DNA from 4 places in the Paenibacillus sp. 1A_MP2 genome. Region 1 is predicted to be linked to each of the others. Evidence: riboswitches for the same ligand, from Rfam matches in the RefSeq annotation. Region 1 holds a riboswitch; each other region holds the start of a gene.
The links. Region 1 has a riboswitch for thiamine pyrophosphate ahead of thiC (phosphomethylpyrimidine synthase ThiC). Riboswitches for the same ligand answer to the same signal wherever they lie in the genome.
Positions count from the first base shown of each region.

Region 1 (7,863 bases):
GTATTCCTGTCGTCACCTATCAGGGTGCAAGCGGTGGTATTGGCCTTGCAGAAGGTTACCGGCTTGACCGAAATGTGCTGACCGACAAAGATCTGGCCTCCATTGTCACTGCGCTGCGCAGTGTCTCCACCTCCCATACGAATGTGGCACGAGACCTGTTGATGGAGAAACTCAGCAGTATCGTGCCTGAAGCAAAAAATGAAGATTTCCAGGCCAATACCAGCCGCTTTATTGTAGATTATTCGATGTGGACGCATCCCGAAGCGCTGCAAATCAAGCTCCAGCTCATTGAACAGGGCATGGATCAACTGCGGCCCATTACATTTACCTATTGCAGTGCCGAAGGTACCCAGACCCATAGAACGACCGATCCGCATACCCTTGTGCTCAAAAAGCATTCCTGGTACCTCTATGCGTTCTGTCACGAACGCAACGAGTTCCGTATGTTCAAGCTGGTCCGCATGCGAGACGTCGCTCTTGCCCAAGGAAACTTCGAACGCAAGCCGGTTAACCTGCAGGACAGACCCTGGCAGCAGGATTGGGCAACCCCGGATAACAAGGTGCCTCTGACCCTCAGATTCCATGCGCGTATCCGTCACATCGCAGTGGAATGGTTTGGCATAGAGAGCGTCATCCCGGATGATGAGGGCTATTATATCAGCCAGGTCGCATTTCCGGAGGACAACTGGCTGTACGGGTTCATTCTTGGATTTGGCGCAGATGTCGAAGTACTGGAGCCACTGCATATTCGAGAAGAGATTCGTAGAATTGCCGAACAAATTGTGCAAAATTATAATGCCCCGCCTCGAACCTGACAGACAGGTGTCCAGTTCCTCCCGTTATACTTCTATTATATTCAAGCTTTACATAACGAGGAGGAATCGATTATGAACGTCACCGTATGCCAGAGCTGTGGAATGCCACTCACTACGCCTGCCCAATTCGGAACAGAAACGGATAGTACTACAACCCGCGAATACTGTATTTATTGTTATAAAGAAGGCAAGTTTGAGCAGCCCGATATTACGCTGGAAGGCATGATTGAAATGTGCACCGCCATCCTGAGCCAAGAAGGTATGGACGAGGAGTCAGCAAGGTCAATGCTGCGCAACCAACTTCCTTTTTTGAAAAGATGGCATGCAGCTGGTATTGAACGGAACGTGGCATTTCCAGCAGAACATTCGAATGGGTCCGATGGGCTTAATCAAGTAACGCGCGACAATATGCTCTCCACAGAGCCCATTCGGTATGTCACACTGCCAGGAAAACGCCTTGCGGGTGTGTCCGCCAGAACAACCAACGCCATTGAGATGAGTGGCAAAGGCTGCATTCAGGGACTTTGGAACAGCTACTTCGCTTCAGATCATCAACCCGCCCCTGAAGCGGCACGCTATGGCTGTTACGCTGACTATACGGATGGCATACATGGAGAATACACCATACTGGTGGGACATGAAGTGGGCCCGGATGAATCGTTGCCTGAGGGAGTGGATACCGTTGAGCTGCCGCCTGCAACATATGCGGTGTTCACCTCCAGAAAGGGCCCGATGGCCGAAGTCGTGGGTGAAGCCTGGGGTGCGGTGTGGGCCTGGAAGAAACAGGGGAACGCACGTTTACCGGAGATTTCGAATTGTATGATGAGCGAAGTCTCGATCCTGAGAACGTACAAGTAGACCTGTATATTGCTGTTCGCCGCGAAAAATAAGAAGAAAAGTGATCATGATCATTTCTTAATCCGAATTGGACTGTTTATATCTGTATCTGTATCTCAGCAATGAAATTCCGCTCATGGATTTATGCAAAATGCTGTTAGGCTGCCAGGTTTTCCTGGCGGCTTTTTGAATTTTCCCTTTTGTCTATCCGTCGAAAATTGCCCTAATATGCACCCGACAACCGACCATGGTACCAAGTTAGCTAGCTTATGTCGTACCTATACAACCAGACTATATGTCTTAATTTCGACACAATTGGCAATCCCAAAACTGGGTCTATTCACTTAACAATCGCTTCTATCCTCCCATACGAAACCTCACATATTCGGTCCTTTCCTCCTGAATTTCTTTAAAAACGTTTACATCTCCTCAATACGGGGTAAAATCACTACAACCCAATTGGAATTACACCTTAATTTGCCTGTTTCGTCTAACAAGTCACATATACCTATTTGCGTAACAGAGACGATAACCTGTTGGAATACATAAGCTATTTAATAATCACATATGCATATTCGAAAATGCATTAAAGGAGGAACCAAGATGATCCGCATGCCTATTCAGCAAATGATCCCGTACCACCACCAATATCCGCGCAACACGGCGACCGTTGCTCCTAAAAAGGAGAATGAGAACACTCAAGGTCTATCCTTTCATGAAATTTTGCAGCAAAAAATGGCTAAAAAGAACGCCTCCCCTTCTTTGCGATAAATGAAATGATGAGCAAAATGAAAATTGCTTGCTTGGCTGCACCGTTCTCTGCGAAGTTGTGGATGAACGGTTATTCGCGTTTTCGCTTTAATTTGTTGTTACATCAGCATTTTACATATGTACAGTCTATGGTCACATCCCTATAATGGGTTAAATATCTACGGCAGTTTAGTGAGACAACATCCATTTCAGGGGGCAAATATGATGATGACTATCGGCTGTTTTCACGCTCACTATTCCAACATTGCACTGATTGAAGAAGCACTCGCTCCTTATGAAGTTGAACTAGTTCATTATGTCGATCCGGGTCTGGATCGCCTCAAACATGATGCTGATTTCACCGAGGCAGTTACGCGTGAGAAAGTATCAAAGACGCTGCAATGGATCGCGCACTGCCATGCAGATGCCATCCTCGTCACCTGTACCCTGTTTGCAGCCGTACTTGAGCAAGAGGCACAGCATGTTCCTGTCCCAGTGGTTGGTATTGATGATCCATTACTTCAGGAATTGAAGCGAGTACCGGGGAGATACATATTGGCGTTTACCAACCCTGCGACGATTGAAGGAACGATGGCACGGGTGAATCAGGCTTTGCAGCAGGATGATGAGAATGGACAGCGAAAAGGGATTGATGCTGTAGAGACTGAATCGGTATTGATACCGGGTACATTCGAGTTAATCATGCGAGGCGATAAGGAAGGTTATCTTGCAGCGGTGAGTGCTGGATTGCAGCAGATTGCTGAGCAGTCCCCGGGAAGCAAGGTAGTAGCCTCTCAACTGTCCATGGCTCCCGCAGCAGCGCGAGTTACAGCAGATACAGGTTTGGCGATCTATAGCCCGTTGGCTTCGCTAGCGGCTTATTTGGAGAAGAAGTTGAGCATAGTTCGGCGTTAATGTTGAGCGGTGAGCGGTAAGTGTTTTTTGAGCGGTGCGTCGATATTTGAAACTGATTTTCCAGCTCTGCTTATATCGGTAACGCCACGCCTAAGATGAATCAGTGATGCGACATCTCATCTGAAGAACTTGTTCCAGAAGTTCTCTTGCTCTAGATTGGAGCAAAAGCTCTAACGAACCCAGCGCGTCTTATTATCAGAATTATCGTGATCTGCTAAGTTTAACGAACCTGAGCCACCTTAATGGGGTCAAGACATGCGATTTCCAGTACAGCAGGACTTGCATTTCAAGAAATAACGTCTCTATGATTCGTTAAATCGCAGACCTGTGGAAATTACGGCAAATAGCGTGTGCTCGGTTCGTTAGGGGCTGAGCTACTCTTTCAACGATGTAATCGTGTTCGCAATGTTAATTATTGCGCTCCTCACATACATCGACCGTAAAAGAAGTGACCCGCCACAGGTTGACGGCCTGACGGGTCACTTCGTCTGAACTATGCAGCACTTGGAGGAAGCCATGGAGGAATACCCACCGCAAATGCTGTGCAGGAGCAGCCATTGGCCTGCGAACACCACATACCGGGTTAAAGCCGCTCTTCTCCACGATCACGGAGAGGAACGGCATTTCACTATATCAGGCTGCCCAGATTGCGTTGTAACAACGCTTAGGAGCGTGTCCGGTATTCCTCTGCCTTTTCCTGCATGCCCGCAGCCACAGCCTCATTCTCGGACAATCCTTTGTCCGCGGCAAAAGCACGAATATCCTGCGTAATCCGCATGCTGCAAAATTTCGGCCCGCACATGGAGCAGAAATGGGCTTCCTTGGCCCCTTCGGCCGGCAGCGTCTCATCATGGTAGGATAGCGCACGTTCCGGGTCCAGCGACAGGTTGAACTGATCCCGCCAGCGGAACTCGAACCGTGCTTTGGATAACGCATCGTCCCGTCGCTGGGCACGCGGATGACCTTTCGCCAGATCGGCAGCATGTGCAGCAATCTTGTAGGCGATAACCCCTTCCCGCACGTCATCCTTATTGGGCAGGCCCAGATGTTCTTTTGGCGTAACATAACAGAGCATCGACGTACCGAACCAACCGATCATCGCTGCCCCAATCGCCGAGGTAATATGGTCATATCCCGGTGCAATATCGGTCGTCAGCGGTCCCAAAGTATAGAACGGCGCTTCCTTGCAAATCTCCATTTGCAGATCGACATTCTCCTTGATCTTGTGCATCGGCACATGTCCCGGACCTTCGATCATCACCTGCACATCATGCTTCCAGGCGATTTGTGTCAGTTCACCAAGCGTAGCCAGTTCCGCCATCTGGGCTTCGTCATTAGCATCGTAGATGCTTCCTGGGCGCAGCCCGTCTCCAAGAGAGAACGCCACGTCATACCTTTTCATAATCTCGCAGATTTCTTCAAAATGGGTATACAGAAAATTCTCCTGATGATGCGCAAGGCACCATGCTGCCATGATGGACCCGCCCCGTGACACAATGCCTGTCATGCGCTTGGCGGTCATCGGGATATAACGCAGCAGCACGCCTGCATGGATCGTAAAGTAATCCACGCCCTGCTCTGCCTGCTCAATGAGCGTGTCACGATACAACTCCCAGGTCAGTGCTTCGGCTTCACCATTGACCTTCTCCAGCGCCTGATAGAGCGGCACCGTTCCGATCGGTACCGGAGAATTGCGGATGATCCATTCCCGAGTCGTATGAATGTCCTTGCCTGTGGAAAGATCCATCACCGTATCTGACCCCCAGCGTACCGCCCAAGTCATCTTCTCCACCTCTTCCTCGATAGAGGACGATACGGCAGAGTTTCCGATGTTCGCATTAATCTTCACATGAAAATGACGCCCGATCAGCATCGGCTCACTCTCCGGGTGATTGATGTTCGACGGAAGGATCGCCCTGCCACTCGCCAGCTCCTGTCGAACAAACTCCGGCTCCACGCCTTCACGAATGGCTGCGAACTCCATCTCCGGCGTGATGATTCCCTGTCGTGCATAATGCATCTGGGTCACGCTGCGCCCAGCTATTCCTCGCAAGGGTTGACCACGCAACCCTGGATACTCCTCGGCTCCAGCTCGCTTCCATCCTGGCTTCAGACCGTTATCTTCCGGCTTTACCGTCCGTCCCCGGTAAGCTTCAACATCTTCACGCTCCGTAATCCATCGCGTACGCAGCGCTGGCAGACCTGCGCGGATATCGGCATGAAATCCGGGATCGGTCATCGGCCCGCTCGTATCATAGACACGCAGCGGTTCGTTATGCTCCACTCCTTGGGGAGTATTCGTGTCATGAAGGGCAATTTCACGCTCCGGTACAGCAATGTCCGGTCGAGAGCCATAAATGTAAACTTTGCGGCTGCCCGGGAAGGGCTGAACCCGTCCGGTCGCCCCTTTTTCTTTGCCAACTGCTGATCCTGCTCGTCCTGTCCCATCGTTCTGTTCCCTTTACTCATCGCTCTTGTCTCCTCCTCATTGGTGATCGTCTGGATTAAAATGCTTGCGCACTTGTCCCGAATCATCCACAACATAGATAAAGAAAGAGCGACCATACGACAGAAAGCAGGGACATCACATTTAGTAATACGTAGGCAGTGAATGCAAATGAACTCTATCCCAGAAGCTTGGCAGATGCTCCCCGGTACTTTGCCCAAAAGCAGTTCTGGCAGCTTCTTCCGCCTGTTTACTATATAAAAAAGCCGGTTCCCAAGGGAACCGGCTTATGTCCATCACCAATAACGCACCTTATAAAGGCTCCATAGCGGAGCCCATCCATAGGTCACATCATGTGGTGTTCGTGGTCGTATCGCCGATTACTTCCCTACGCTGGTATGATCCAGATCAGGTGCAAAGGGTCCGGAATCTCATGCGATTCCGTCTCAGTCCGGACAATTCGGACTCCCCCAGTAACGTTAACAAGTTGCAGCATTTAAGCCGCAAATGCATATTCAATTATGCTGGCCCCGTTAGGCCGTCCATTACAGAGTAGCGCAACCGAATCATAAAAACAACCTTTATATTCAGAAAATAAAATCAGGATAACATGAGTCCCATCTGTGTAGCAGCCTCCTTCAGCACAGGTGCGTATTCATGCAACGTCTCCTGGGAAAGGCGACTAACAGGCCCGGATACCGACAAGGCAGCAGCGATGTTGCCTTTCCGATCCAGGATGGGGACAGATACTGCCGCAGCTCCCGGTTCACGTTCCTCATAACTTGTTGCGTAGCCATATTCCAGAATGTCTTTCATCTGTGCCAAATATACTTTGGGATCGATAAATACCGGCCATTCCGGTCCATTCATCAGATCTTCACGGTCTTCCTCGGTGGCAAAAGCCATGAGCACTTTGCTGGACGCTCCAACGGATAGCGGAAGTCTGACTCCCACCGGAGCCACCCGGCGAATCGCCTGATCACTCTGCACAGCTTGAATCCGAATCCGCTCACTGCCATCACGCAGATATAAGCTTACGGTTTCGCCCAGTCGATCCCTCAGCCGCTCCATCGCAGGAAGGAGCAGAATGGCAGGATCATCGCTGCGAGACATATGGGCAGACAGCTCCCAGATGCGTATGCCGAGTCGATACTTCTCGGTGGCTGCATCCCGGATCACGAACCCTTTCTCCTCCAAAGTAGCCATCAGACGATGGACTGTACTTTTGTGCAGACCGATCTGAGTGGCAATTTCCGTGAGTCCCAGATCACTGCGCGTTGTAAAACACAATAATATATCCAGCGCCCGCTCTACAGCCCGGACGGTTAACTTTCGGTCTTCCATGGCATATTGCCCTCCTCATGTTTCATCACATGAAACTTGGTTACATAAATTATATGAGAAACGGTCTCATCTGTAAACTAAAAAGCGCCAATTGGAAGAGAGATAATTGTAAATATTTTCTTTTTATAAATCAAAATCCCCTGCAATTTGCACCCTAAGGAAATGTTAACCATATATCTTCAGAACTATATAACAATTGCGTAACAAATGGCTCCAATCAATTGACTTTGACTATATTGGAACATACGATAAAGATATATTAAATTAAGATTTTGCTTCATACGTAGTCAGAAAAATCGTTTATCCGCTCTGTTCGTCTCGTTGTTATCTTCATTTGATTTTTAAAGGAGGGGCAATCATGTATCCGACATCCCAGAGCGAAGCCCCGCTGCAAACGAAAGTGTCAGATCTGCCTTCTTCGTTATCACCGAGGCTGATCCGGTTCAAACATATTGTCGTGGCGCTGTTGCTCTCCGTTGTATTTTTTCTGCTCTTTTGTTTCATTGCACTACACGGTTATATTGCTTGGGTATTATCCAATCCAACGGTAGCGCCTGTCTTCTCCAATCCCATGCAGGCCAAGAACATGAAGTATCAAGACATCACGTTTCCGGCAGCAGACGGCAGTCGAACAATGCAGGGTTGGTATATTCCGGCTGACGATAATGCAAACAAAACCATCATATTCAGCCATGGATATGGTGCGAATCGTGAAGAAACCTGGGTACCAATGTATGACCTTGCCCATTATGCCCA
Region 1 covers NZ_JBQQCS010000001.1:6,498,253-6,506,115, forward strand. Annotated here, with positions in the region: gene ACTWJ7_RS31925 (helix-turn-helix transcriptional regulator) at 1-815, shown strand, start outside; gene ACTWJ7_RS31930 (zinc ribbon domain-containing protein) at 888-1,673, shown strand; gene ACTWJ7_RS31935 (hypothetical protein) at 2,256-2,423, shown strand; gene ACTWJ7_RS31940 (aspartate/glutamate racemase family protein) at 2,625-3,317, shown strand; gene ACTWJ7_RS31945 (hypothetical protein) at 3,726-3,941, opposite strand; gene thiC (phosphomethylpyrimidine synthase ThiC) at 3,982-5,676, opposite strand; TPP riboswitch at 6,132-6,245, opposite strand; gene ACTWJ7_RS31955 (IclR family transcriptional regulator) at 6,364-7,107, opposite strand; gene ACTWJ7_RS31960 (alpha/beta hydrolase) at 7,466-7,863, shown strand, end outside.

Region 2 (7,863 bases), 3.2 Mb from region 1:
GCAGATTAAACGAATGGAGTAATTTGTCCACACGATTTAAACGATCCTCAATATGCATGCTTTGTCCGTTGACAATGATATTCACTGCAATATCTCCTTTCGGTGTAACCGTTCCGGACTTAGGTCCTGAATACCCAGCTCTTCCGAGGTTTTACCATCAATTAAGTCAGCCATTAAGCTGCCCGTGATCGCACTAAGCAGTATGCCATTACGATAGTGTCCAAAAGCAGCGAATAAACCCGGAACACTTTCACAAGCACCCACATAAGGCAACCCATCCGGAGTCGAAGGACGTACTCCCGCCCACGCTCGGATAAAATGCGCTTCCTTCATACCAGGCAGCCAATTTGTCGCGGCTGAAAGCAGCTTCTGAATCCCTTGAACGGAGACCTTTATGTCGGTTCTTCCAGGAAGACTTGTTGCACCAATCCACACTTCTCCATTCGCTTTGGGAACAATATATATATCCTCTGCATACACCGTTTTGTCAGGTCTGTAACCGACATGGTGGGGTGAGAACTGCACGGCTGCAATTTCACCCTTCACAGGCAAAACAGGTGTATCAAGGCCCACTTGTCTCATCAATTCTTCGCCTTGTAACCCTGTAGCGATAATGACATTTCTCGAAGTCATTGTTCCAATTGAAGTCTCAATACCTTGCACTCCATTCATGTCCGTATGCAAACAGACATTCTGTACACCTTCCATCACCCTGGCACCCAGTGCCTGAGCCGATCTGACATAAGCCTGCGTTAGATTGACAGGAAGAACCTCGCTCTCGGAAGGTCTGTAATATGCGCCATACGTATCCCTGTTTAACCATGATGCTTCTTGTTGGACAGCCACTCGATCCCACCAAATATGTTCTGTAGAAAAGGAAGACGATCGTTTATTCTTGTAGCTGCTGACCTCACTGTATGAACGAAAAGGAGTAATAAATCCATGCTGTTGCAAACCCATTTCCACTCCGCTAAGTGAATGGATTCGCTCCTTCTGCTCGTGAAGTAATGCTCTGCTCTGCCGCGCAAGCTTCGCCATCACAGCATGAGTGAATTCCTCACTGTCCGCAGCAAGCATCCCGGCAGCTGCACAGGAAGTTCCCCCGCCTATTCTTGCACGCTCAACCAGAAGAACGTCGTGACCGCGGGTGGCGAGTTCACATGCAATGGCACTACCAATAACTCCTCCACCAACAATAATCGTTTCCGCATGAAGCTTGCCTCGAATCTCTGTTCCACCTTTACTCCTGAATACTGTTCCTGGATGATAACCCGAACGATTCCTGCTCTGGCTTCTTGCTTCCTCTCTCATGTTCTCATCTCCTTGGTTCGGCGTTCTCTGAATCCCTGATTGCCTGCCGCAATGAAGCGGCAGCCAGCTCCGGCTTGCTGTTCATCCAAATGGTTGAGATTACCGCAGCACCTTTGGCACCCGCAGTACGAATAGCCCTGATATTCTCCGGTCTAATCCCGCCAATCGCAATCACTGGAATCGAAACATTGGAGCATACTTCAGCCAACGCAATAAGACCTCTAGGTTCGCAATTCGGTTTACTATCGGATTCGTATACATGCCCGTAAAAGAGATAATCGGCTCCACGTTCTTCTGCAACTTTTGCTTCTTTCAGAGAATGAACTGACACGCCTACACGAAGCCGGTTCAGTCGATTTAACTCAGCCAGATCATAGCCTTCAATAGCTGCTTGACCCCAATGCACACCACCCAACCACGCATGTTGAGCCAGCTGATCTAAGCCGTTCATAACGATTCGTTTAGATGGAACACCTTGTGTTTTTAGACTTTGCGCCCAATACATCTGCTGCTCTAGGGTCAGCTTTTTTCCCGAATGTGGATATAATCGATCCATCGCCATACTTTCTTAGCCGTATCTAGAAAAGAGTACATGTCTCCCTTACCTAGCGAAATGACATGCAGTTCAAATGATTGTGCTCCTACATGTTCATGGAAGATTGCCGTCCTGTTCGCCCTCCTCTTGCGTGCTTTAAGCTGGTATAAAACAACAAAAAAAGCCACTCCCGTAGAGGAGTGGCCACGAATTTAAAATTCATGATCAACTGAATGACTGTCGCATGCAATTACTCTATACATAACGTATAACCAACTATAAAAACCATCCATAGTCGCAACGTAGTATACCTAGAAACCGCATGATTCATCTTGCAGGCAATATCGCAAAGTCAACGATAACGCCCTTTGTCATTAGCTGAAACGCGCCACTTCCCTACGCTGGTATGATCCAGATCAGGTGCAAAGGGTCCGGAATCGCATTCTTCCATCTCAGCCGCATCGTGCGGCCCCCCTAGTGTTCATATGAAGCTGTAGCCTATGTTACCATAGACATCTTTTTTGTCACCGTACATTTTCCATTTATTACGTTCTTTATCCATTGCTGAAGACAATCTAGTTATCGAAATAGCTCGTCTGGTATGAAGTAACTATTGTTTCTCGGACCACGCCTCAACATCCCACGTTTTGGTTACCCAGCCTTCATAAAATTCAGGTTCATGGGATACAAGCAGCACGGTACCCTTGAATTCTTGCAGGGCACGTTTCAGCTCTGCTTTGGCCGTCACATCCAAATGGTTCGTAGGCTCATCGAACAAAATCCAGTTGCTTTCACGCATCAGAAGCTTACACAAACGAACCTTCGCTTGCTCTCCACCACTAAGCGCGTTAAGCGGACGGGTGATATGCTCATTTTTCAATCCACAACGTGCAAGATGGCCCCGGACTTCATTCTGTGTCAGATGAGAGAATTCATTCCAAACATCTTCGATCGGGGTAATATTACCTGCACGTACTTCCTGTTCGAAATAAGCGGTTTCCAGATAATCACCCAAGAAAGTCTTACCACTGAGGGGTGGAATTTTCCCCAAAATGGTCTTGAGCAGTGTTGATTTACCTACACCGTTACATCCAACAATGGCAATTTTCTCGCCACGCTCAATCGTCATCGTCATTTTGGGCAGTAATGCATACGAATATCCAATCTCAAAATCAATACCCTCAAAGACCGTTTTACTGCTCGCACGGGCATCCTTGAAATTAAACGTGGGTTTGGCTGCTTCGTCTGGACGATCAATCCGTTCAATCTTGCCGAGCTGCTTCTCACGGCTCTTGGCACGACCGGAAGTGGAAGCGCGGGCTTTGTTCCGCTGAATGAAATCTTCCTGCTTCTTGATATACTCCTGCTGTTTCTCATAAGCATCAATATGTTGGGCCTTATTCATGTCAGCCATTTCAAGGAATTTGTTATAGTTGGCTGCATAACGCGTCAACTTGGCAAACTCCAAATGATAAATAACGTTAACGACCTCATTCATAAACTCCGTATCATGCGAGATCAGAATAAACGCGTACGGGTAATCCTTCAGGTAGCGCGTCAGCCATTCAATGTGTTCCACATCGAGATAGTTCGTCGGCTCATCCAGAAGAAGAGCAGTGGGTTTCTCGAGTAAAAGCTTGGCAAGCAATACCTTTGTACGCTGACCACCACTAAGCGCAGCCACGTCACGATCCAGACCGATGGCTGACAAGCCAAGTCCATTCGCCATCTCTTCCACTTTCACATCAATCAGATAAAAATCACCTTGCTCCAATTGCTCCTGAATGTCACCCATTTCTTCCAGCAACAATTCGAGCTTGTCCGGATCGGCGTCTGCCATCTGATCCGTGATGGACATCATTTCTTTCTCTAACTCAAGCAAGGGAAGGAACGCATCCTTTAACACGTCACGAATCGTTTTTCCAGGCGTGAGCTTGGTATGCTGATCCAGATATCCATAACGAACTTTGGGGGTCCATTCGACCTTCCCTTCGTCCTTTAACAATTTCCCGGTAAGGATGTTCATTAGTGTGGACTTGCCCACACCATTTGCTCCAACAAGGCCTACACGCTCTCCGGCAAGTAAACGAAAAGATACATTTTTAAATAAAGTACGGTCTCCAAAATTGTGACTCACGTTCTCTACTGACAATAAACTCATAAGATGAGGTTGCTCCTATCTATTGGACATTACTATCGTTCCGAAACCCTATTTTAGCACAGGTGTTGCCTTTTCTGAAAGTAATGTAAACATCTCATGCAACCTCGCTTTTATATTACAAACAAACTGCCTTTAATTCTTGGAACAGTTATACTCAAAATAACCTTGCCCTGCCGCTTGTTTGGCACTTATAAATACTTCTTCGGCTCTGTAACCATTGCTACATGTGGAAGGGTAATAATATTTGATTCCACTCAACGGATCAACTCCGCCAACAATCGCTGTTTTCTTCACCAGTCTGCCACCACCAATGGCATAATTGTTAATCTTTTGGTTACCTACAGGTATTCCTTGGATAAAAGCCATAAGTCCCGTATCATTAATCGAGTTGTACCAATCTTCCTGAGAAATCAAAGGCATCGTAAAGGTGTAGGAAACACCATTCCTTCTTGCAAACTCATTATGCCTGTTAATAACATCTGCCAAATCTTCCTGCACACTTGTCACGATCCGGCTTCGTCTGACCTGCTCAAACGTCTCGGAATTCTGAAGCAGAGGGATTTGCGTGCTGGAGGCCAATTCTTTCTGGAAACCCTCCACCCACTTGCCCATGCCTGCATCATAGGCATACACATACCCATCGAGTGTGAAGTTAATACTGCTACCATTTGAATCCGAATATGTATAGGGCTTTTTGGGACTCCAAACCTGTCGGAAGGTATCCTCAAGGTTACCGGTCATTTCTGTTTCGTTCGCCAAAATATAGTAACCATCATAATCCAGCACGACTATTGCAGGAATGTAATTAAACATGGTTCGTATAGCAGCAGGGTCATCCTGAATCCCCATATTTAGTGCCATGGTTTGGGTAAATGTAGTCAAAGCAAGCTCTTTGTCCGCTTTAACAAATTTGGTTGAATCATACCCTGCTTCATCGTTTTGCTTCTCATTTTGATGCATCACAGCCCCTGCATCCAGTACAGCAGTCTGAAGTGCCATCTTATATCGATTGCTTAAATATTGAGCCTCTTGGGCATTGTTTGTATGGTGAGATATAACCCAAAATATAGGTAAAAAGATAAGCACAAACACAATGGAAAGATCAGTAATCTTCATTGAGCACCATACCTCCATATGTGGTAAACACCGCTGCAGCCTGCGCAGACCGGTTCAACCACTCACGAATCAGCATGGCAGGTGTACGATTGGTATTTTTGACGGTTACTGTGAAGAAATCCCCCATTGCCAGTGTATATCTACGCCCTGGATCGTCTGAAGCCAGCAAACCAGAAGAAGGAAACAGCTTTGCTTTAATCTGAGCTGAATAATAGCCATCCTGCACAGTTTCATAGGTTCCTGAGAATGTGCTCTGATCCATCGGATCTGAATAATGAGGTACATATTTTTTGTGCAAATGCTCCATGGCAATCTCATAGACGTTACCCGTTCGAGCCATCTGCTCTTCGAACTCTGCATACATGCCAGGTGAAATATATCCCTTTGTTCTGACCGCATCAACAAAACGTGTAACCGTCTGAACAACGGTCATTCGTGCCATGTCATCCTGTCGATCCGCAGTCTCTGCTGCCGGGTATACATAAAGCAAAATCACTGCCAGCAAAACTGCTAGCAGCTTGGATGCGGCATTAATCAAGGTGTACTGACCTCCTTCCAAAATGCAATCTTCAGCAGTTCACCAGCCTCACTTCTTATGAACTCAGGTCTATACGAGGCTGCAAGCTGGACAGGTATGGTTCCTCTTCTGTTTACAAGGGGATCAATGACGTATGCATTCCCGTCTACCTCTACGCTGACCGTTGTCCCTGTCATCTGCCTCACAGTGTGTAAAACCTCAGCACCGCTATAACGGGTTGGTTCACTGATGCGTAAAGTAGTGTTCAGCCGCCCTTCCATCTCTGTTGTCGTCTGCACCATGTGACTCAGAGCGTCTGATAGACCCCTAACATTTTGCTGCCCGTACAGGCAGGCTGTCACAAAAAGGACAACCGCCGTACAGAACAACATAAGCTGCTGTGTATTCTGGGACATCTTAAACCAACTCCTGTCAGGATTGCTGGAAAATAAGCCCTCTTACCACATTAGATCTGTCTTTTACAATAATCGCTTTGAATTTACCGCTTGGATTGACATACTGATTATCTTTTTCACTCATGGTTTGATTAATAATGCCGACTTTATCATCTGGAGAAATCACTGAACCATAATCCGCATTATTGAGATCCTGGGAGATGTTTAACTGATTACCGTACCATTGGCCTCCTTTATTTTTACCTGTAATAACTTGAATACCGAACTGATCCTTGTCCGCATATTTACGCAACGCGTTTGTAACCTGTGATCCGCTAATGGTAGTTCCGTCATAGACCGTAAATGCAGCTTGGGATAACTCGGTCTGAATATCCGCAAAATTGTTTTGTGCCGTTTTGGTCGCCTCCTGAGCCGAAATAAACAACAGAACCACAATCGTAATAAGGGCGATGGTCAGAAAGATGCCTGCTGCCACCTTTAAAGCGCTTGATGCATTGTTCATGATAAATCCTCCTAAATATATTGTTTTTAATTTATTTCAGACTGTGACGTACATGACCGTTACAGTTTCTGAATCTGTTCATAATAAATGTTCATTTGCAGGAAACTCATACCTACCAACGGAATGACCAGATAGAGGAAGATCAAGGCATACATCGGTGTAAATCCGATCATTCTACCCCAGGATGCTTTGACATCAATCATCTTGGTATATTCCTGCTTGCGTTGTTCAAAATAAAAGGCCATCATGCTATCCAGATCGTCAAAAGCTTCCCGAATTGAAATTTTCCCGAGTGCAAGTTGCAGTTTTTCCACCAGACGCTGAAATTCAGGTAAACCTGCATCCTCTTTTAATTGTTCAAGTGCATGCTCCGGCCCATGTTCAAAATGCAACAAACATTTTTGCAGCGGCCTTTTGAAAATGACTGCAAAGCGATTGAGCCATTCCAACATCTCCTCGACAGACATACGGTCCATTTCCCGCAAGATCGAGATTACCGTCTGAAACTGATAGATTTCATGTTTCATATCCATACTGCGCATCTTGCGCTGGAACAGCAAGAGCCAGATCGGCATGTGATAACCCGCTATACCTATCATCATCGCAATAATCAGCTCCCACCAGTGGAGGTACTGCTTGTTGTATACTTCCAGCTTCTGCAGGATGCGCGCAACGGTTTCCGTCTGAGTATCATGATCCAGTTGCACGGGATTCATAGACTGCAATGCATTGGAGACTTCATCAAAAGTTGCTCCACGCTTCATTTCGATGCTTTCAAGTACCGCTTGATCCAAGTTTGTCTTTTCCGTAGCCTGCTTCAGTTCCGCCTCTCCCATCGCGCCAAACATCCGGTCATCTCTCCCAGGATCATGTAAGATATGATTTCGTTCAACCTGATGCAGCAGAAAGACGCAGCCAATGGTCAGGACAAAACAGCTTGCAAATAACATCAGCCTTCGTATTGCAAGCCATTCATATTTCAGTTCCGAACTGCTTTCCCGCATTAGTCTTACGGTTTGACTATAGTTGGTACTGCCAGGTTTGGCCGCGAACAACATCGCGACTTTACGGATGAATGTCTGCTTGTATAAGAACTGATCGATCCTGGAGTGTTTGCGCCCAGTCCGATATCGGGTTTCATCATATTGCTGCAGTCTTTGCAAAAGCAGATAGGCAAGTATGATAATGACATAGATTGAAATTTTGGTAACAAACCCGATTTTGCTGCGATAGAATTCATCCATAGTCGGAAAACTTCCTCTGGCCCAGCGTTCAATTGGAGCTGTGAACAGAACGGGGGCTAGG
Region 2 covers NZ_JBQQCS010000001.1:3,309,050-3,316,912, reverse strand. Annotated here, with positions in the region: gene thiS (sulfur carrier protein ThiS) at 1-85, opposite strand, end outside; gene thiO (glycine oxidase ThiO) at 82-1,311, opposite strand; gene ACTWJ7_RS16240 (thiamine phosphate synthase) at 1,316-1,867, opposite strand; TPP riboswitch at 2,223-2,332, opposite strand; gene ACTWJ7_RS16235 (ABC-F family ATP-binding cassette domain-containing protein) at 2,457-4,007, opposite strand; gene ACTWJ7_RS16230 (hypothetical protein) at 4,140-5,123, opposite strand; gene ACTWJ7_RS16225 (hypothetical protein) at 5,110-5,661, opposite strand; gene ACTWJ7_RS16220 (hypothetical protein) at 5,658-6,056, opposite strand; gene ACTWJ7_RS16215 (hypothetical protein) at 6,073-6,558, opposite strand; gene ACTWJ7_RS16210 (hypothetical protein) at 6,618-7,863, opposite strand, start outside.
Region 2: it holds a riboswitch for thiamine pyrophosphate, as region 1 does, so the genes downstream of both, ACTWJ7_RS16240 (thiamine phosphate synthase) here and thiC (phosphomethylpyrimidine synthase ThiC) in region 1, are expected to answer to the same signal.

Region 3 (7,863 bases), 290 kb from region 1:
TTCCAAATAGAGTCCGTGTCTTATGCGATGCTTCAGGTCATGGGTGTGGCTTTGGCGCACAAACGGGCCAAGAATTCACGGTTTAGCTTTGACTATCAGCACATGAATACAGATGAGCTGGCCGAGCAAACCATTGAATTCGTACTACGAGGATTGGGAGTGAATGGCAATGAACGAAACCATTGAATTGATGATGAAACACCGCTCTGTACGGAAATTCAAGCCAGACCCGGTAAGCGAGGAACAGCTGGCAGCAATCGTGGCAGCCGGGCAGATGGCTTCCTCTTCAAGTAGTGTACAGGCTTATACTGTAATTGCTGTTACCGAACAGGAGCAGAAGGCCAAATTGGCTGAATTGGCGGGTAATCAGTCTTACGTCAACGAATGTCCTGTGTTTCTTGTGTGGTGTGCTGATCTTTATCGTCTGAGTGATGCTGCTAAACGTCACTTGCCGGAGAAGGAATCCTATGAGGACTCCACTGAGAACTTTATGGTAGCGACAATTGATGTTGCGCTTGCTTCACAAAATGCGGCGCTTGCGGCAGAGTCGTTAGGTTTCGGTATTGTCTATATTGGCGGGCTGCGTAACCGCATTGAAGAAGTCAACGAAGTGTTAGGCTTGCCTGAAGGTGTCTATCCGGTCTATGGCATGTGCATTGGTGTTGCGGATCAGGAGACGGGCATTCGTCCGCGTCTACCGCTGGATGCCGTCTTACACCATGGCCACTATAACGCTGAGCAGACCCTCAAAGGCGTCGAGAGCTATGATGAAACGACCGCTGCATACATGAAGGAGCGCACCCAAGGGGAACGTTCGACACCATGGTCCGAAATGATGGCGAAACGTCTCACAGAGCCGGTACGTCTACAGATGAAGCCTTTTCTCGAAGGTAAAGGGTTCCTGAAGCGTTAAAAAGTGAATTCCAAAGAAGTCAGTACGGCGGATGCCAGCTGACTTCTTTTTGGTGCTTATGAATAGCGTCTAAGGAAGACCGTAGAAGCGTTTCGTATTCTGATAAAAGAGGCGCGCAGCCCGCTCTGTGCCCATACCGGTCACTTCGCTCCAGGCCTGAATCACTTGTCTGGTCATGGCAGGGTGTGTCATTCTTCCCTGAAAAGGCCCCTCGAAAGGCCAAGGTCCATCGGTCTCTGCCATAACTTGCTCCGAAGGATACTGGCGGGCCAGTTCGCGAATTTCCTCTTCATAGATGATATCGGGTGTGAATGAGACGAAGTGTCCGTTGTCAGCCATTCGCTGGACGGTCCGCTTGGAACCTTTGAACCAGTGAAAATGAGCGCGGCGATGCTGATATTGCTCCAGCAGGTCACAGGCGATATCGGCATCCTCGTATACAGCGTGCAGTACAATCGGTTTACTGTGCCGCTTCGCCAGCTGGATAAATCGCTCCAACAGATCGATATAGCCGCTCTGATCAAAGAGTTGTCCGGATTGTTCGGCTTCCTGTCGGTTGTAATAAGGCAATCCAACTTCCCCAATCGCTATAGCTTGTCCGATATACTTTTCGATCCAGTGGAAGAACAGATCCAGCTCTGCCAGGGACGGCAGGGCCTGTTCAGGGTGGAAACCAAAGGCTGGATATACGGCACGAGGGTATTGTGAAGCTAGTTCCAGGTTGGCTTGGGCAGATGCCAGATTCATGGAGACGGCGATGACGGCTTCAACTTGGTGGGATGAGAAGGAATGCAGCATCTCGCGTTGTTCTTCAGGTGTATATTTGTCCAAGTGAAGATGTGCATCGATCAAGGGTGCAAAAGCGGTTGAGTGCATGGATAAACTCCTCCTTTTTGTCTTTTACCAATGTTACGCAGCGTAGTCTCTCTGGATCACCCATTTCAGGAAAATAATAACTTAAAAACCCGCACTATTTGGATAGGCGGGTCTTCTGTTGTTCTTCTCTCATCCACTGGGAAATTTGCCGCTTACGCTCAAGAAAAGCAGGTTCCTCCGTGATCGCTTCGCGCCGTGGACGTTCAAAGGGAACATCGACCTCGTGCAGTACGGCTGCAGGCCGGTTCGATAAAACATAGATGCGATCAGCAAGCAGCAAGGCTTCCTCGATATTATGCGTAATGAACAGCACCGAGCGGCGATTCTGTTCCCAGATATCGAGCAGCCAGCGCTGCATGTCGCTGCGGGTCAGTGCATCCAGCGCGCTGAATGGTTCGTCCAGCAGCATCAGCTCCTGTGGACTGAGCAGGGCGCGCAGAAATGCAACCCGCTGCTGCATGCCGCCCGATAACATATGCGGATAGGCTCGTTCGAATCCGGCCAGTCCGACACTGCCCAACCACTTCCGGGCATTGGCAAGCGCTTCGGATCGTGGCGGTGTGTCCGCAGACACCTCGCCAGCAAGCAGCACATTGTCTTCAATGGTACGCCACGGGAAGAGGGCAGGCTGCTGCGGCATATAACTGATCTTGCCGCGCTGTCCGGTAACATCCTGACCATTCATCAGAATTTGGCCCTCCTGTGGTTTCAGCAAACCGCCGATGATGTGGAAAAGGGTGCTTTTGCCGCAGCCGGAGGGGCCGACGATGGCTACGAATTCTCCTTGTTCCACGTTCAGGGACAAGCTATCCAGAACGGGTAATGTGCTACGCCGCTCGCGGAACGAGGCATGCACATTCTGAACTTCCAACGCTGGCGATGAATGTTTAGCAGTTAAGGTCACGGCTTCATGTTCAGGACCTCTGCTACCCGTTGGAGTTGTTGTACGCGCATCCGGCGAAGCAGCTGCCCGCTCGTTGTGTTCGGGTGTCATCTCGTCATCACTTCCTAACCTTTATATAGGGCATATTTCAAAATTATCGCTTCTGCGGTCGCCAGCGAACGAGCAGCTTCTCCAGTAGTGCAATGAGCAGGAAGAGCAGCAGACTCAGTGCCACAATAATCATGATTGCTACGAACAGACGGTCCGTCCGATAGGCCGATTTTTGCAGCATCATATAATACCCGATGCCCTTATCTGCTCCAATCCATTCCGCGATGATCGCACCCATGACGCTGTACGTAGCGGCAATTTTGATCCCTGAGAACACCGAGGGCAGCGCATGTGGAAGCTCAAGCTTCCAGAAAATTGAGCCGCGTTTTGCGCCAGCCATGCGCATATAGTTCATCATCGCCGCATCGGTGCGGGTCAACCCGTCCATGGCAGCTACAGCCACCGGGAAGAAGCAGACCAGAATGATGGTAATCAGTTTGGGCAGCAGCCCAAATCCGAACCAGATCAGCAAGAGCGGAGCGAGCGCGATGGTCGGTATATTTTGACTAAGAATAAGTAATGGATAGAGTGCAGATTTCAAAAATGGAATCAGATGCAGCACCATCGCAATCAGTAATCCCGTAAGTGTACCTGCTGCAAACCCGATCAATGTCAGTTGGATGGTTGCCCATGCGTGCATGCCAAGTCGCTCGGCCTGAGAGGCCGCTTCATGGGCGATGTCAGAAGGCGCAGGCAGCATCCATTTCTCGATATGAAACAGGGAGACAGCTCCCTGCCATACCGCTATAAAGAGAATAACCGCCACGAAGGGCGGCCATACGCTTTTCCAATAGGCATGCATTAGCGATATTTCTCCGTCAGGGTGTCCATGCTGAAGCCGCTCGGGCTATGGGCGATCTTGATCTGTGAGATGATGCTGGGGCTGCCGGCTTCCACAAGAACTTCATGCATTTTGCGGACAACCTCCAGCAGCTCCTCCAGTTCTCCCTCCATCGTGGTATCGAGTGGATTAACCTGATATTTCAAGCCTGACTGCTGAATAACTTCAATGGCACGATCAACGTAAGGATAGGAATTTTCGCCATTGGGCGTTTTGGGAATGACTTGAATGCTCAGTAGTGTGCTTGCCATGAAACATCACTTTTCCTTTCGGGTTAAATTGCATGAGTTGAACCAGCTTTACACTTTACCACTCCGATTGCAGTACCCTCTTCCGATCGCTGTTATCCCCGGATTTTTTGATTCCATTTTCCCCATGGGGAAAATCCGGGGATAGCATATGCTTCCGAAGGAGCTTTCTTTAAGAAAGCTTTTAGGCGACCGCTTCGCTTCTTCAGATGGGTTCTGCACTCTTCGTTCTGGTGTAAAAAAAGTTAAACTTAAACAATTTTTATTGGGGTAAGAACTCGTTTGTATACGCTTTGGACACATCTACCTGCTCATCGAGCAGTTTTTTGCTAAACATCCAATCCGTGTAGTTCTGCCATACTTCCTGCTTCTGCTCACCCCAGCGTGGTGCGTCATCCTGATATTTTGGACTCAGCCATTTCTGGCTCGCGAGTACAAGATCCTTGTCCAGATCCGGTACGGCCTTGATCAGAATGTTGGCAGCTTCTTCGGGATGTTCAATCGCGTATTGATATCCTTCGGAAGTCGCTTTCAAGAACGCTTTAACCAGCTCGGGATCATTCTGAATCGTCTGTTCATTCGTCACAAGCACAGGTGTGTAGTAATCCAGGGCTTCGGAATAATCCTTCACATACAGCATGTCGATCGGCTCGCCGCGAAGTTCGGCTTCAATGCCCGTCCACGCGTAGAAAATCCAGGCAAAATCGATATCGCGTTTCACAGCTGTGAAAAAGTCTGCATCGCCCATGTTAATATTTTTCACTTTGGATACATCCGCACCTTCGCCTTCCATAATGGACTGCATTACGGCTTCTTCTACCGGGGAGCCCCAGCCACCATAGGTTTTGCCTTCGAAATCTTTGGGAGACTTGATGTTCCGATCTACCGGAGCAGCAAATCCGGATGTATTATGCTGAATAACTGCAGCGATGGACACGAGCGGTACGCCCTGTGTGCGGGCCTGGGTCACACTCTCCTGATAACTTACGCCAAAAGGCACTTCGTTCGAAGCAACCATGGTATCCGCGCCTCCGGTACCTGGCTGAACAATCTCCACATTTAAGCCTTCAGTTTTATAAAAACCTTGATCTACGGCCGCATACAGGCCGGTATGATTCGTATTTGGTGTCCAGTCCAGTACCACTTTAATATCCTTGAGGGCTGCATTGTCACCCTCACTGCTGTTTTCGGTGTTGCTTCCGCTGTTCTCTCCTGAAGGTGCAGCTTCTTTGCTGCCGCATGCGGCCACAGTTACCAGCAGCACACACAAGAGCAGCAATCCCATCATTTTACGCCATCTCATCTTCATTTCTCTCCTTCATATTGTCCGGCCAGTGGCGCGGGTGCTCCTTGGCTTCATATCCAAGCTTCTTGCATAAATCGACAGATTTATACCAGCTATGATCCGGATGACGTCACTTTTTTTAGCTCTCTGGCTATAAAAAGAACATTAAAAAAGCGCCCCGTTAATCCGGGACGCGTGCAGGCGTTAGAGATGTGGCACTCAGCAAAGAGGCTGGGCTGGGCCAATTCGATATACTCCGATTCCTACGCTGGCATGATCCAGATCAGGTCTAAGGGTCAGTATCTTGGTGGGATACACTCTCAGCCGGCCTATTCCGACTCCCCTGGGAAACTATGAAGTTACGGGCATTACTAGGTGTAATTATAGGCCAGAGGCCGTTGCATGTCCAGTCAGGAACTGGATGGAGGGACGAATCGTGGCGAATCATATAAGGAAATCTGGCTGAGTGCAAAAGCATCGGATTTCGGGTCATACCCCACCTGTTTCTGCGTGGTTTCCAGATTCAAGCGTTTAAACCGATTATTCGAGATCCCATGCAGTATGGTAAAGGGCTCCAGATCTGTAGCTATAATCGATTTGAACACCAGATCACACAAGTCAGCCGGACTAATATACGCGCTCATATCACGAGCCTCCAGCGGCGGCCCATCCGGTTGGAAATCATCATATGCCCCAATACGTATTGCAACACTTTGTAACCCCTCGGTATAAGCAAAATAGGAGGCGAGCGATTCACCAAAACATTTACTAACCCCGTACAAATTCCGTGGGCGTGTTGGCATGTCCGGATAGATCTGGGCATCAATGGGATACCCTTCGATCGTCTGTGCACTGCTTGCCAGGATGACTCTTCGTACGCCTTGATCCTTGGCCGCACGGAATACATTAAATGTACCTTTGATATTGATGTCCAATAAGGATTCATAGAAGCCGGCATACGGGGAGGGGCTCCCGCCAGATGTACAACCACTTCCATACCTTCACAAGCTTGCTGACAAGCTTTGGCATCCGTCACATCCAGTGCCATGATCTCATGGCCTGTCCCAGAATACGTATGCAGTCTGTCGATATTCAGATCCGTAAGTCGCAGGTGAAATGCCTCTGATAAATGTTGAGATAAGTCGCGTCCAATTTTTCCGGCTGCTCCGGTAATTAAAATGTTCATCAAATCAGCTCCAATTCTTAGCGCTGGAAGAACTCAATCCATTCCTTTTCCGGTCCATAGATGAAGAAATAACGGTAACCGTTGGGCAGTGTAATGATCTCTCCATCAATAAATTCGGCCTCGGTTGCCTTAATGCGCTTGTATTCGGATTCAAGATCATCGACATGGATGGCAAAATGGTGCACCGTTCCTTCGGCAGGCAGCTTGTCACTGTATCCCTGAATCAACTCAATCTCGGTCTCGTTGCTTCCGTTGAAGCCGAGAAAGGCGAGCTGAATGACGCCGTTGGTATGGGTTACCCGGTCTTTCAATTCAAGACCAACAATCTCCGTATAGAAGCGGAGTGTGGTCTCCAGATCACGAACGGCGATGCCGACGTGGTCAATGCGCTTTTGAAAACTCATATCCAAAATCCTCCTTGTAGTAGATGAATCATTCTGCCATTTTAAGGAATATCATAGGGCTGGACTACGGGGTTGTCAAATAGGAAAGATACATTCCCTGTATGATAAAGATTCTAAAGAGATGCTTTCCAATGGTTGTAGAGTTCACAGAATGTTCACTTATGTGGGTGTATCCCGGATCTTTATAATTGTCAAAGTAAACAGAGAGGATGAGAGAATTGCCAACAACAAAGAAAGAACATATTATTTTCGGATTGATGATGTGTACAGGGATGGTCGTGGTCATGATGTTCTTCAATCTATGGCACAGTGGGTTACTCGGCAAGATGTCCCCGCTTGAAATACTGTTCCAATTCGTATTGTGCTTCATCATTGCATTCCTGGTGGAGTCCTTCATTGTCGGACCAGTGGCGAGGAAAATTGCATTTTCTTTACCCTTTGACAAGTCCAACAAGATCTTGGGCATTCTCGCTATGTCATTTTTCATGGTTATTGGGATGGTACTGATGATGTCCATATACGGAATGATCTCGGCATCTCTTGAAAATCAGCTAAGCGGGGCTTCGATATGGAGTACGTATCTTCATACGATCGCTCGAAATTTTAGTCTGGCGCTCCCTTACCAACTTATTATTCTGGGACCACTCGTGCGATATGTATTTAGATTCATCAAGGGTAAAGGAAATGTGGTTCCTTCTAATGTAGGTAAATGAAGTAGAAAGTAAGGTTAGCTCCGATTTTTAGCACGTAAATAAGTATTTCCTGGGTAATTACCTCCAGCTTCAATTAAATGTAAAACAGCCCTGCAGTGATTTGAACTCTATATGGTTAGACAACATCCAAGCGTGGAAGGTGCAGTTCACAATGAAGGGGCTGTTTTTTTATACTGGTTGGATTCATGTTGTTTGTACTGTTTCAACGATGTGCAATTATTACTTCCTGTAAAGTTCAATCAATTGCTGGAGTTTCTGCTGAATGAGGCTTCTTAATTCCGCAGGTTCGTAGACGTTGGCTTCAGCACCAAGCCCCAAGAAGAAGTGGACAGCCCACGACATGTAAGAAGAGCTGATAGAGCGCCGAATAACCCCTGAACCATCCTCGTGGGTATCAATCGAA
Region 3 covers NZ_JBQQCS010000001.1:6,792,158-6,800,020, reverse strand. Annotated here, with positions in the region: gene ACTWJ7_RS33405 (TetR family transcriptional regulator) at 1-186, shown strand, start outside; gene nfsA (oxygen-insensitive NADPH nitroreductase) at 170-913, shown strand; gene ACTWJ7_RS33395 (TatD family hydrolase) at 983-1,789, opposite strand; gene ACTWJ7_RS33390 (ABC transporter ATP-binding protein) at 1,884-2,783, opposite strand; gene ACTWJ7_RS33385 (ABC transporter permease) at 2,827-3,585, opposite strand; gene ACTWJ7_RS33380 (thiamine-binding protein) at 3,585-3,875, opposite strand; gene ACTWJ7_RS33375 (ABC transporter substrate-binding protein) at 4,135-5,175, opposite strand; TPP riboswitch at 5,400-5,512, opposite strand; partial or broken gene ACTWJ7_RS33370 (NAD-dependent epimerase/dehydratase family protein) at 5,568-6,343, opposite strand; gene ACTWJ7_RS33365 (VOC family protein) at 6,361-6,747, opposite strand; gene ACTWJ7_RS33360 (hypothetical protein) at 6,966-7,460, shown strand; gene ACTWJ7_RS33355 (helix-turn-helix transcriptional regulator) at 7,680-7,863, opposite strand, start outside.
Region 3: it holds a riboswitch for thiamine pyrophosphate, as region 1 does, so the genes downstream of both, ACTWJ7_RS33375 (ABC transporter substrate-binding protein) here and thiC (phosphomethylpyrimidine synthase ThiC) in region 1, are expected to answer to the same signal.

Region 4 (7,863 bases), 2.3 Mb from region 1:
AGTGTAATGACCAGTCGTACAATGACACATGCGCAAGATATGGTTGCAACGGGTGCAGCCAACGGATTAACGAAGCAGCAGTTGGGAATGGAGTCCATGATTCAGGGAATTAATGATGCTTACGTTGTCATTATCGGCATTGCTGTTCTCGGATTGTTACTTTCCTTCTTCATTAAACGTACCAAACAGGCAACAGAGGACGATTCCAAACAGCCTGTAAGACAAAAAGTCTCCATGAATACAAATTAAAAATAGCATTTACATGAATTGCATCTTGTATAGTGCTTGGTATCTTATACAAAAAAGCGGCAGTCCGGACCCTATGCTTTACGTCCAATCTGCCGCTTTTTGTGTATTGAATTATGAATAATAGTCTTCTCACATAAGTAAGCTCAACTTCGTTATCGTTTCATTTCGTGCTCCCCATCGGGACACTCCTGATTTGTTCGAGATATGATCTGCAATTCTTGACAATCCTGCCTGCCTCGCCTTGAAGAGAACCCGATTCAAATTCCGTCTGAAATGCCTGTAGAGTTACTTCCAACATGGAAATATTGATCTCTTTCTGTTCGACTAAGCAAAGCAGCCCTTTTGTCAGTTCTTTCGCTTTAATAGACACTTCCGATTGGAGAATGGCATAACTGAATTTCTGAAGACCTGCAATCAGGCTGTTTTTATCCAGCGCAATGTCTTTGGAATCAGGAGCAATCATCGAAAGACTAGGAAAATCGATAATATGCTCCTGTCTTTCCAGCATGGAACGCAGTAAAATTTCAATATAATTCAGCACTTTTGGCACAAGATGACTCCAATCCGGTTGGTCGAGATGGAAATTTCTCCACGTATTTGAGATTTGATGTACCATGCCAAAACAAAAAATAGCTCCTTCAAAAGCAAAGGGTTTTAATTCTTCGCCAAATACCTGTACCAGTCTTTCCGATAACCAATTTAACTGCATGCGAGTCAGATTTGCCACATCACATTTCCCAGAATAAAAGCCTGTCCAGAATAGCTCCACAACACGCTGTTTTTCAGGCAAAATCATCGGCATCATAATCTGATCCACCAGTAAATCAAAATCGGAAGCATAGCTTTGACTCTCCAAATTTTTGCGAATCATCATGTCTTCCTGTACACGTTGCTCCAGAATAGCAAGAATACAATCATCTTTCGAACTAAAGAATTTATAAAATGTTCCTTTGGACACACCCGACTCATCTAGGATCATTTGTATGGAGGTGCTGGTCACTCCATGTTTCTCAAAGAGCACAAGAGCAGAGTCCAATAACATTTGTTTCCGTTTATTCATAAGTTCCCCTGGATGATTTCGGTGGTTCACGTCACGATATCTTGATCATCTAGCGTAAATCCACTGCAAACATCAGATGCTCCTTCCATATCCCCCTGATTTTAATATTCTGGCGATCCATCTCCTGGAAGCCCGCCTTAAGCAGCACTCGGATCGATCCGGCATTGTTGGGCAGCGCACCTGCCTCCACGCGTTTTATTCCCGCATCATTCACGGCAAAATTCAGTGCTAATCCAAGGGCTTCACTCATGTAGCCCTTGCCATTGTGCGCCTGGTCGAGCACATAACCTACGATCCATTTTTGGGCGGAATCCAGTTCAAGCTCGAACAGAGAGATCTCCCCAATGAGCTCATTTGCCGTGTTCAGGAAGATTCCGAAAGAATAACGCTTCCCTTCTTCCCTGGCCTTGTTCCAACCTTCAAGCAGGGTGACCTGACCCTCCAGCGTATAGAATGTCTCCGATCGTTCACTTGCCGAAATCTCTTCAAAAACAGCCCGATTGCGGAGCTGTACATCCAGCACTGATGCCGCGTCCTCCATGTTCAAAAATCGTAAATAGATGCGTTCTCCACGATTGTTCATCTGTATGTTCATCCTTGTCTCTGGTTGTAGTCTATTTCATCATTAGAAGTACGAGAGTTTCCGTTTATACGCCATATCCCAGAACAGATATTCAAATTCAACGCTTCTTCTGAATATGTCCTCAATGGCTTCCAGTTCCTGCTCGGTTTTATGTTCACATAATGCATCCAGTGTATCATAGAACCATTCGAATGAGTCGCGGAATTCATCACTTGCATAATTTTCGATCCAAGTCTGATAGAAATTACCCTCTAATGAATCCCGATATTGTTCTTTTAATCTTGTGGCATAGTCGTAATACGTCCACGCACAAGGGAAAATGACGGCGATGATTTCGGCAACCCCGCCTGTTTGAGCAACACTCATCATATTTGACGTATATGCCTTGTTGAAAAGAGATGGTTTGACAGTATGATGTTCATCCAGCGTTATCCCAAATTCATTCATGTAATTCCGATGCAAATCCATTTCTTCGTACAGAATAGCGTGTTGAATAACCGTAAAATTCGTCATCAGTTTTTCATCCGCAGCCTTCACTGCACCCATCGCAAAAATCTTCGCATATTCAATCAGATATGTATAGTCCTGGAGTAGATAAAACTTAAACGCTTCCTGATCCAGTGTGCCTTTCCCCATCTCGTGTAAAAAAGGATGATTGTATCCATCTTCCCATACGGTTATGGACTTGTCTTTTAACGTTCTTGAAAATGACATGATCAGTTCTCCTTTGTCCAAATCATATTGTCCCATCTGCAATCCCGCTATTGCTTCCTGTTATGAAATATACACACCAAAAAGCCCTTGTCCTAATTTCGGCAAGGGCAAAAAATAACATGAGTACATGTCATTTGCTCCCTACGTCAGTATTAACTAACAGGTTCAAAGGGTCAGGTTTTAACCTTCTCAACTGCGAACAGTCCCCCTGCAAATTGCTCAGGCTTATTACAACATGTGTATCTCCAAATGTCAAACTATTCCTATTAATCTTCGAGTTTGCCTAATTCCTCTTGCAAGCTCTTCAGACGGGTGCGAATGGTTTCAATCCTATTCTGCACTTCACTTAACTGGTTCAAATCCCTTTCGTATGCCTGTTGCTCTTCCTTGGCTTTTGCCAATTCATCCTCTGCAACGCCAATCTGGTGCTCCAGATATATGATATCTGAAGAGCTGCCGTGAGTTAAACGCTGTGAATATGTCATGGTTCACCTCATTTCTGGTCTTCCATTGCTTTTCCTATATTATATGGCTGAATATCGATATCCAAATCCATACCCAGAGCCAATTTGGCCAGTTGACTTCCTATAAAGGGCCCCATCGTCAGACCTGATGCTCCAAGCCCGTTGGCTGTGATCAAGCCATCCCAACCAGGAACAGCACCCATTACCGGAAGAAAACCCGGTGTGAACGGACGGAAGCCTACTCTCACTTCCTGAAACGTGCTATCAGCTAAACCAGGAGCCAGTTCCAATCCTTTATTCAATATTTCCTGCATTCCGCCTGCGGTTACTCTTGTATCATAGCCTTCAATATCATTTTCGTGAGTCGCCCCAATCACAATCTTCTGTTGATCAAAGGCTAACAAATATTGATCCGAAGGAGGCATGACCACAGGCCATTTCTCAGTATCTTCTCGATCGTGAACCTGCAAATGCATAATTTGCGCCTTCTGATAATGAACCTTAAAATCAATGCCCAAGGGCTTGAATAGTTCATTGGCCCAAGCGCCGGCACACACAATAACCTCGTCAGCCGATATGACTTTCCCGTCAACAACTACTCCAGTTACCCGATTCGACTCATGTTGAAGTGTCGCGTCCCCATCAATCAGGACCGCTCCATTTCGCTGTGCCGATCGGATCAAGGCATCGCGCAGCGCACGGCCATCGATACGCGCAGCACCGCTGATGTATACGGATTGAAAAGTTTCCTCTAGTAGAGGAAAACGCTGATGGGTTTCTTTTGCATCCAACAGGGTAATATCACCAATCTCCGGTGCATCTTCTTTACGAAGATGTGCCCGTTCCTGCATCTTGTTGAGTTTCTCCACATCGGTATGAATACTAAGCGCACCCACTTGAGCGTAACCCGTTTCCGTTTCCCCTTCACTCTTAAGTTCTTCAATCAACCCGGGATAGAAACGTGCACCTGCCTTGGCAAGCTGATACCAATCCTGATTGCGGCGTTGGGATAACCAGGGACAGATAATCCCGGCAGCGGCATCCGTAGCCTGCCCTCGATCTTTCCGATCTATAATAAGGACCTCTGCACCCCATTTTGCTAATTGATAGGCTGTTGATGCCCCAAGAATTCCTGATCCTATGACGATGACTTTCTTCATGATTGCATTCCTTTCCTAAATCAATGTATCCATTATAGCCTATACTGTTCGACATGATAATGGCAAGGCATCGGCATGGTGATACATATTCCTAAAAGGTTTTCGGTAAAAGCTCATCGGATTGAAAACATTATTTAAATTACTGTTATTTATGTAATATAATTCAAATCAAGTTTCTTTTAACGCAGTATCCGCGCCATTTACGCACACGACCTTTAACGAAATGAGGAATAACACAACGATGCCGAAACGTAGTATGGGGAATTCGCTGGATACCGATATGCCACTTATGATTACAGGCCAAAACCAGCTGACCGTAGATGAATTGATCCATTGGAGCGACCATTCACGGGATTACGGTCCGAAGCAGCGAATCGGTGAACAGATTCAGAATGTTATAGTCCTGGTTGACTGGCACAATAATGGTGTAAAGCATGGAATCCCTCCTGTTGGATATGATGGAATGCGTGCAAAAGCGGCTTGAAACGGTATTGGGTTCAGTGCAGATTATCAACCTCCTTGTCGCAAATTCACTGTCTTAATTTGGTAATGATTTGAATCTACTAGAAATTTATATCATTTTTTTGTAAGTTTAAAATCTTAAATTATGAACACTGTTAATTTTTGAATATGTATCCCTAAGATCCATTTAATGCTTTAGAGCATTTTCGTTAGCTATCCACGCAAAAAAACACGCCCAGAGCCACTCCGTATCCATTGACACGGTTGACTACCAGACGTGCTTCAAATATAACAATACATCATTCCATATATTTAGCGGCTACGATCTGGCCTTGAAGCCATGATAGAACGTATCCACAACCAGAGAAGCTGCCGATTTACGAGCAATATCACCACTTACTACCTGCTGCCAAGTCAGAAACAAGATAGAATACAGCACATCTACAATCCAGTTTTTATTGACATCCGGACGAAAATAATTCTTTTGCTGCAACAAGCTGACCGCATGCAGTATCGGCTCTCTTAGCTTCGAATCTGCTCCTTCGATCTCAGGGTTGTAGTGAATAGCTGCATCATGGGTAAGGAAAAATATTTTATCTCCTAACGGAATGAGCACTTCAATCAGTTCCGGAATATACGTTTCACAGTTTTCCTCATCCAGATGAATGTTTTGCATGGCCTCACTTACAACCTCAATCGCACGCAAGCCCAGATAAACCATTAATTGTTCGCGACTCTCCACATAACGATGCAGGGTCGCAATGCCGATTTTTGCAGACTCTGCGATGTCATTCATGGATGCATTGGGCTTTTCAATTAGCAGTTTGGTTGCTTCGTCCAGAATGGAGTTAAGTCTCGTTTGCTTCATCGATGTCAGTTCTTTTTTCAACGGGTTTACACCTCTTGGGGAGTTTATTCTATATATTGATTCAATAATCCATCATTTGAGTGGGATATGACTATAAAATTATAGCATAGTTCCTCGCCATACCAATATCTGAACGTGACAAACATCCTCAAATATGGCTGATGTAAATGGAAAACTTAAAAGCCGCCTTTCGGCGGCTTTTAGTATCTATAACATTCCCCGTTGCTTATAGCTCGATAATTCTCGTTGCAATATTTGCGCAAAATTCACTGTCATGCTCTACAAACAGAAGGGTCGGGGAATACTCCAACAGCAACTCTTCAATTTGCATACGTGAGATGACATCCACAAAATTGAGAGGTTCATCCCAAACGTGCAAATGAGCTTTCTCACTGAGACTTTTGGCAATTAGCACTTTCTTTTTTTGGCCTGCGCTATACGTTGAGATATCCTTCTCCAACTGCAATCTGGAAAAATCCAGCTTTCTTAATATGGATTTAAACAGGCTTTCATCAATACTCTGAGCGGCTGCAAAGTCAGATAAATGGCCTCCGAGATCAGACGTGTCCTGTGACACATACGAGATTTTAAGCTGGTGATCCTTCCGAAAAAGGCCTGTATAAGGGATATTCTCACCACAAATCAGTTTAAGGATGCTTGATTTTCCAGATCCATTTTGACCATAAAGGGCGATACGATCCCCTTTTTCAACCGTGAAACTCACGTCCTTACAAACGACATTGGAATCATAGGCAATGGATACATGTTCCAATTCGACGAGTTCCTTCTTGTGATAATCCAGTTGATGAATCTGCAGGCGTTCTGCATTTTCAATATTTTTGAGCAATTTGGACTTTTCCTGAATGGCGGATTGCTGCCTCTGCTCGATATTTTTGGAACGTTTCATCATTTTGGCAGCCTTATGTCCGATATATCCTTTATCCACCTTGGAACCGGAATTTCTCGTCCCATTTTTGGTTCTTTCGACTTCATGCGACCATCCACCCGTCCGTTTGGCGGAGTCGGATAAACGTTTGATATCCTTTATTAATTTCTCATTACTGGCAAGCTCAAATTGATCTTGTCTCTGTTTATTTTCCCACCACGCGGAAAAATTCCCTTTCTGAATCTCGATGTTGTTTTTATTGATGGACAGGATATGATCCACGCTGTTATCCAGAAAGGATCGATCATGGGATACCAAGATAAATCCACTTTTACTGCGCAGATAATTACTTACAAGTTTTCTCGCATGAATGTCGAGATGATTGGTAGGTTCATCAATGAGCAAAAATCGATTATCCTTCAGGAACAAGGCAGCCAGCATCACCTTCGTTTGCTCTCCGTTGGATAAGGAATCGAAAGGTCGATACAGAATATCTTCCGACACTTTTAACAGGTTAAGCTCACGCACAAGCTGCCAGTGCAGATACTCAGGATAGATCTCTTCAATGACATCGAGGGTCATCGCTCCTTTGTTCTCAACCTGAAACGGAAAGTACTCAAAGCTGACATTTGCAGAAATAGTTCCACTGTATTCATACTTACCGAGCAACAGATTGAGGAATGTCGTTTTGCCTCTTCCATTCCTTCCGGTAAAGCCTAATTTCCAATCGGAGTCCAGCTGAAAACTCACATTTTCAAATATATTATCGTAACTGCCATCATAGGCAAAGGTTAGGTTGGTAACGTTGATTAAAGACATTAAGGATCATCCTTTTTATGTGAAATATAAAAGTTAAGCGGGCGGAGTATTTACCCACGACATGGTCCCTCACTTTATATTTGAACATAATCAGAATTTCAATCCACTCTTGAGATAAAAGACACACTTTCCCTGTCAGAGTTATGAGAATATATCCTCAAATGAAAAAAACGCAAAAAAGCCCAATTCACCCGGTGCTTTTTTTGCGTTACATCAACCTGACTATACGATGACGAAACCTGGCGTCCTGGAGCTTAACGCCAAGATGATCTATGCATAGGAGGATAAAGTGCCGGATTCTGATTAGTTATGTTGTGAACCATGTCAATGTCCATGTTCGCTGACAGGTTCACAACAACATCTACAACCTCTAACTCAGTCATCGCTCTATCCCCCTTTAAAGGCTCAACAATTTAATACCAGAAACTTAACATGGAATGCGTGCTTAGGTCAAGGCGACCTGCTCTGCATTCATTGAGTTATCAAACGCTGCATACAGCGGTTTGTAAACCGGATGCCACATAGCAGCTTTGACTGCCTCTTCCACGTCCTTGAGCTCCACACGCGCTACGCCATCTTCGACTGCCGCTTTGGCGAC
Region 4 covers NZ_JBQQCS010000001.1:4,190,741-4,198,603, forward strand. Annotated here, with positions in the region: gene ACTWJ7_RS20495 (DHA2 family efflux MFS transporter permease subunit) at 1-249, shown strand, start outside; gene ACTWJ7_RS20500 (TetR/AcrR family transcriptional regulator) at 410-1,309, opposite strand; gene ACTWJ7_RS20505 (GNAT family N-acetyltransferase) at 1,359-1,892, opposite strand; gene tenA (thiaminase II) at 1,935-2,606, opposite strand; TPP riboswitch at 2,728-2,826, opposite strand; gene ACTWJ7_RS20515 (hypothetical protein) at 2,873-3,091, opposite strand; gene ACTWJ7_RS20520 (NAD(P)/FAD-dependent oxidoreductase) at 3,100-4,230, opposite strand; gene ACTWJ7_RS20525 (hypothetical protein) at 4,472-4,714, shown strand; gene ACTWJ7_RS20530 (TetR/AcrR family transcriptional regulator) at 5,012-5,581, opposite strand; gene ACTWJ7_RS20535 (Lsa family ABC-F type ribosomal protection protein) at 5,787-7,265, opposite strand; partial or broken gene ACTWJ7_RS20540 (NAD-dependent malic enzyme) at 7,711-7,863, opposite strand, start outside.
Region 4: it holds a riboswitch for thiamine pyrophosphate, as region 1 does, so the genes downstream of both, tenA (thiaminase II) here and thiC (phosphomethylpyrimidine synthase ThiC) in region 1, are expected to answer to the same signal.